DNA from 2 places in the Oceanobacillus sp. FSL K6-0127 genome. Region 2 is predicted to be linked to the other one. Evidence: riboswitches for the same ligand, from Rfam matches in the RefSeq annotation. Region 2 holds a riboswitch; the other holds the start of a gene.
The links. Region 2 has a riboswitch for S-adenosylmethionine ahead of MHH64_RS17920 (O-acetylhomoserine aminocarboxypropyltransferase/cysteine synthase family protein). Riboswitches for the same ligand answer to the same signal wherever they lie in the genome.

Region 1 (3,178 bases), 1.5 Mb from region 2:
CTATTTTCATCTATTGATAATGTTATCGTTTATCAAGCTTGTTTGTAATAAAGTCCCCAATAAATTGGAAAATAAACACGATAATTACAATAATGACCGTACAAAGAAATACAACATCAAAATCACGTCGTTGGAATCCAAAATAATACGCATAGTTTCCAAGACCACCTGCACCAATCGCACCTGCCATTGCGGTATACCCAATTAATGCAATCGAGGTAACCGTAAGGCCTGATACGAGTGCCGGCATTGATTCAGGGAGTAGAACACGGAAAATGATGGTACGTGTTTTCGCCCCCATCGCTTTGGCTGCTTCAATTACACCTTTTTCCACTTCGTTAAGCGCGATTTCAACGAGTCTCCCGTAAAACGGAGCTGATCCAATAATTAATGCGGGCAGTGCTGCATTTGGTCCGCGAATCGTTCCGATAAGGAAATCGGTAAATGGAAATAGCAATAAGATCAATATAATAAATGGGATGGCTCTAAATATATTCACAAGAGCCGCTACAACAAAATAAATATACTTATTTTTCCAGATGCCGTCTTTTTTCGTTAAATATAGAAGCAATCCTAATAATAGACCGAAAATACATGTACCAATAATAGCAATAATTGTCATGTAAAATGTTTCGTAAGTTGCTTCAACTAAATCCTCGTATTTAATATTTGGGAATAACTCAGCTAACATCCCGGATAACCTCCACTTCGACCGAGGTCTGTTCCTGTATAAAGCTTAATGCTCTATCGAATTCCTCTTGTTCGCCAATAACCTGTACGAATAATGTGCCATATCCGCCAGCTTGTGTTTGGGTGATTTTTCCTTGTAAAATATTTAAATCAATATCAAAACGCTTTGCCAGCTGGCTTATAAGGGTTTGATTTGTAGCCTCACCTAAAAATTGAAGCTTAAGAATAATACCATCTGCATTATTCTCAATAATATTGGTTATATCATCCTCTTCGTCACTTGGTCCCATAATTTGCTGAACAAATTTTTTCGTAACGTCTTGTACGGGATGGGTAAACACATCAAGCACATTTCCCTGTTCAACAATCCGTCCTTGCTCCATGACCGCTACTTGGTTACAGATTTTTCGAATAACATGCATTTCATGTGTAATCAAAATAATCGTTAATCCAAGCTTTTTATTAATGTCGACCAGCAAATTCAAAATCGCATTCGTTGTTTCTGGATCCAATGCAGAGGTTGCCTCATCACATAACAGCACTTTTGGATTATTCGCAAGTGCGCGAGCAATTCCAACACGCTGCTTCTGTCCACCACTTAATTGGGATGGATAAGCTTTTTCCCGTCCACCAAGGCCAACCAAATCAATGAGTTCCTGTACTCGCTTTTGCCTCTCCTGCTTTGGGACTCCTGCAATTTCAAGTGGGAATGCAATATTTGCCTCTACCGTTCTTGACCAAAGTAAATTGAAGTGCTGAAAAATCATGCCGATTCCTTGTCTTGCAAGGCGAAGCTGTTTTGAATTAAGTGTCGTTATTTCTTCATCATCAATAACAATTCGTCCTGATGATGGTTCTTCCAATCGGTTAAGCAGTCTGACGAATGTACTCTTCCCTGCACCGCTGTACCCAATCACGCCGAATATCTCACCGTCAGGGATAGTAAGGGTCAAATCATCAACAGCTGCTATGTCATCATTATTTAGTCTAAAGACCTTACGTAAACCCTCAATCGAAATCACGTTATGTCCTCCTCTTCGTTCTAACTTTTGTGCCTATAAACAAATTCTTTACTGTATGAATGCTGCAATACATTTTTTAACCAAAAAACAAAAAACGTCTTCTGTAAGAGAACAGAAAGACGTCATATCATTAAAAAGTCTCACGTTCTCTCATCTGTCAAAGTTTACTTTGCAGGAATTGGCACCTTTCAAAAGATTGAAGGTTGCCGCGGTTTCAAAGGGCCAGTCCCTCCACCGCTCAAGATAAGAGATAGATCGTATTTGATTTAGCAATTCAGTGACACTATAGTAGCATGCTAAAATACGCGTGTCAATCCTAAATAGGATTAACTTTTGTTAAAGTGAAACTTCAATCAAGAGCTTTTTCTCTCCACTGCATGATAGTACCACAGGAGTATGACTCCAAGCCCTTCCCCACCTTCTAATTTTAACTCTCTCACGCATAGAAAGGGGGGATATTAGAGCCTTAATGGGTGGCAAATAATTCTGGCTTATATATCATCAAATAATTATATATATTACCTGTCGATTGAAAGGCATAAACTTTTTCTTTCACTTCATTACCTTCTTTAATTAAAAGGCATGGAACACTTTCAATTTTATTTTCTTGCATAAATTCAGGATACAAGGACGCATTCATCTCATAAAAGATATCTATTCCATGAACAGACTCGATTTTAGCAAGCATTGATCTTGCCACCGTACATGTTCCACAAAAAGGTGTATAAATATAAATTAACATGCGTTCCTGTTCCAAACTTTTTTCTGTTATTTGCTGCATTTTTAACCACCTTAAGTTCAATCTATAAGAGGATATTCAAAAAACCCGGTAAATATCCTCTTTTTGAACACACACTATAATAAAAATATAGGATGAACAGAGAAATGTTTACTCAGTAGTGTGCTTGCAAGTATTTTCTCTGGTGTCGCTGCAACCTCCCGATATTCACTGCTAATGTAAATATGCTCCGCATGCGGTAGCTCACGAGCCAGCTGCTTACGCAATTTCATTCCAGATTTATCCTCGTCAACTAGAATAAACACATCCTTTTCATCCAATTCGTATGTTTCCAGTAATTCATCAAATCGTTCTACACCGAATGTACCATTTGTACATACGATAGTAACCTCATCATTGATGACTTTTTCAATTTGCTTCTTATCTGTAAGCCCTTCGACAATAATCACTTTTTCAAACTCAGTAGTTATCATACATGAGCACTCCTTATGCAAGCAAAAAAGTTGCCTACGTAATTCGCGTTCAAAAGGAGGATGAAAAGACCGAGATCGGGTAAAGTTGCAATGTCCTATCGCAACACGAACACGTCCTGTGTGTGTCGAGGTTCGGTGACGTTGTTACTCTCGTCACGGAACGAATGCAATTAATACGTAAGTATAGAGCTTGAACAGAATGCGAACTTCTACAGGGACGTGAACAATTTTCATAGGAAGTTTTCTTTCGCCAA
Region 2 (3,178 bases):
GTACTCGCGTGGTTAGAGCATCATGGAAGAACTGTAATAAACGGCAGTCGTGCACTGCAGCTTGAAGTAAGCAAGGTTCTGCAATATCTTGAGCTTGAAAAGTATGGTGTTAAGACACCAAAGACAATTGCAGCTGTAGGGAAAGAAAATATTTTACAAGCAGCAGAAGCTTTTAAAGGGAAGAAGTTTATAACGAAGCATAATCGTGCAGGTAAAGGCTTGGGCGTTCAATTATTTACTTCCATAAACGCACTGCAAAAATATGTGGAAGGGGAGTCGTTTGAAGAGCCGGTTGATGGCGTTACGTTACTTCAAGAGTATATTGAATCTCCGGAGTCCTATATTACGCGATGTGAGTTTGTTAATGGAAAGTTCCTTTATGCTATGCGTGTGGATACATCAGAGGGATTTGAATTATGTCCGGCAGATGCTTGCACAATCGATGATCTTTTTTGCCCGGTGGGTGAAGAAAGTGCCCAGCCAGCTAAGTTTCAAATTCGTGAGGGATTTAATCATCCAGTATTAGAAAAATATGAGCGTGTCCTAGCGGCGAATAATATTCGTATTGCAGGAATCGAATTTATTGAGGATAAGGATGGGAATATTTACACGTACGATATTAACACAAATACGAACTACAATAGCGAAGCAGAAGCAAAAAGCGGAAAATACGGTATGCTGGAAGTAGCGAGGTTTTTAGGGAGTGAACTGGAGAAATTGAGAGAACATGTAGGGAGTTCCCCCAGTGCAAAATAAGTTGACCCATAAAAAATCCTTATCTAGAGTCTGGGGAAGAATCTGGTCTAATGATCCTGCGGCAGCAATTATGTCATAAGTTGAGTAGCAAGGTGCCAATTCTTAATTCCACTGAAAATAAGGAGGGTGTATGTGATAATTCAAAGAGGCTGCGAGATATCTAAAGTATTTAAATAAATGAAGAACGATAGACAAACTTAGCGCAGAAAATATACGTAGACAGAAGGGGCATGGGTGAGACATTGGGGTACATATCACAAGGGTGCTCACCATCTGTCGCTTGATGCTCTAAGTGTATTTCCGAATCGGATATTTTTGTCAATCATGTTTGAATGTTTATTGATAAAAACACTTTCAGCCTCTTTGTTATTGAAAAATAGTTATTAAAAGCGATGTTTTTTTATCCATTAAACCAAGTTAACCTATCTGTTTAATTAAATTAGTTTTGCTGCCATTAAATAATGAAAAGGAGATATAAAAAATGACGAATGAACATGGTGGTATTTTAAATTTTAATACTATTGCACAGCACGGGGGGCAAGAACTTGATGCGGTAACACATTCTAGGGCTGTACCTATCTATCAAACAACATCCTATGGGTTTGAAAGCACAGATCATGCTGCGTCCCTATTTCAAATGCAGGGGGAAGGATATATTTATTCACGTAATGCGAACCCAACTAACCGTGTTCTTGAAAAACGCCTAGCAGGGTTAGAGGGTGGTGTGGATGCATTTGCAGTTTCTTCTGGACAGTCAGCAATCACAATCGCTTTATTAACACTTGCAAAAGTAGGAGATGAGATTGTGACAACAAATGCATTATACGGTGGAACGTACAATCTTTTCTCTGAAACGTTTAAACGTTTTGGTGTAACGGTTCGTTTCGTTGATGGAACAAATTTCTCAGAAATAACCAATGCGATTAATGCAAATACAAAGGCAATTTTTACGGAGACAATTGGGAATCCTGGGCTGCAAATAGCTGATATCGAAAAATTAGGCCAAATAGCTGATGAACACGGTATACCTTTAGTTGTAGATTCTACTTTCACGACACCGTATCTCCAATGCCCGATCGCATTTGGAGCAGATATTGTTATTCATTCGACAACGAAATTTATTGGTGGGCATGGAACATCGATTGGCGGAATCATTATCGATGCAGGAAAGTTTAACTGGGCAAATGGTAACTTTCCAGAATTTACAACACCCAAAGATTCACTAAATAACCAATCATATGTGGAATTGACTAGTGAGAGTGCTTTTATTTCAAAAGCTAGATTTGAGTTAGGGCATGATCTTGGAACAGCCTTATCTCCTTTTAATGGTTGGTTATTTATTCAAGGGCTTCAATCACTGCCGCTTCGAATGAAACAGCATGTCGAAAATACGAAACAGATTGCTGCGTATTTAAATGAGCATGAACTGGTAACATGGGTAAACTACCCTAGTTTAAAAGGAGATGGTCAATTTGAGCTTGCGGAAACTTATTTACCTCGTGGAGCAGGAGCAATCTTTACATTTGGCATAAAAGGAGGACTTGAAGCGGCAAAAACGTTTATCCAATCGGTAAAGCTTTTATCACATGTCGCTAATGTAGGTGATTCAAAAACACTTGTTATCCATCCGGCAAGTACGACCCACTCTAGATTATCACCAGAAGAGCAGCGAATTACCGGTGTTACACCAGAATTAATTCGAATATCGGTCGGATTAGAAGATGCTGAGGATATAAAAGCTGATATTAATTCCGCTTTACGGAAAAGCCTGGGAGCTAGTTTTGTAGAATAAAGAAAAATACAAAGAAGTGAGGAGAGAAAAGTATGATTATTGCTGCAGTACTGGATGAAAGGAAGTTTATCGTACCAATTGTGGAAGGAAAGGTTTTACGGATTTATAATTCAAAAACTAAACAGGTTGCAGACTATGAAAATCCAGCTGTACATTTAAAAGAAGGAAGAAGGGGTGCAGCATTAAAATTTGCTGAAAAGCAAGGTGTGGAGGCATTCGTTGCCCCACCACAGACATTCTGTGAACTGTCATATGAAAAAGCTAGAAATGATGGTATTCAGTTTTTTCAGTTAAGCAATTCAATCTCATTTAACCAATTTGAAGATAGAATTAAGTCCAATTTACTTTTGCATCAATCAGAGTTGCCAGAAAATGAAATTGCTCCTAGTTTTTAAAAATGAATGAGAAGGAGGCTCTCTCTAGAATGACAAATTTAGGTGTCGAATTGGAAATCAACCAACTCGAAAAATCCTTTGGACATTTAGAAGTATTGCGTGAAGTTGATCTACGTATCAATCCTGGTGAATTTATTGCAATTGTTGGAAAGAGTGGATGCGGAAAAAGTACCTTGCTTAGACATATTGCTGGCCTTGAGAAAGCAACCACTGGAGAGGTTAAGCAGGATGATAT

Region 1: it holds a riboswitch for S-adenosylmethionine, as region 2 does, so the genes downstream of both, MHH64_RS10595 (ATP-binding cassette domain-containing protein) here and MHH64_RS17920 (O-acetylhomoserine aminocarboxypropyltransferase/cysteine synthase family protein) in region 2, are expected to answer to the same signal.

What each region holds. Positions count from the first base shown of each region.
Region 1 is NZ_CP150287.1:2,100,988-2,104,165, reverse strand. Features, by position in the region: gene MHH64_RS10600 (methionine ABC transporter permease) at 23-691, opposite strand; gene MHH64_RS10595 (ATP-binding cassette domain-containing protein) at 681-1,712, opposite strand; SAM riboswitch class I at 1,860-1,962, opposite strand; gene MHH64_RS10590 (thioredoxin family protein) at 2,179-2,493, opposite strand; gene MHH64_RS10585 (toprim domain-containing protein) at 2,568-2,924, opposite strand.
Region 2 is NZ_CP150287.1:3,630,446-3,633,623, reverse strand. Features, by position in the region: gene MHH64_RS17925 (alpha-L-glutamate ligase) at 1-756, shown strand, start outside; SAM riboswitch class I at 773-880, shown strand; gene MHH64_RS17920 (O-acetylhomoserine aminocarboxypropyltransferase/cysteine synthase family protein) at 1,238-2,548, shown strand; gene MHH64_RS17915 (hypothetical protein) at 2,581-2,943, shown strand; gene MHH64_RS17910 (ATP-binding cassette domain-containing protein) at 2,973-3,178, shown strand, end outside.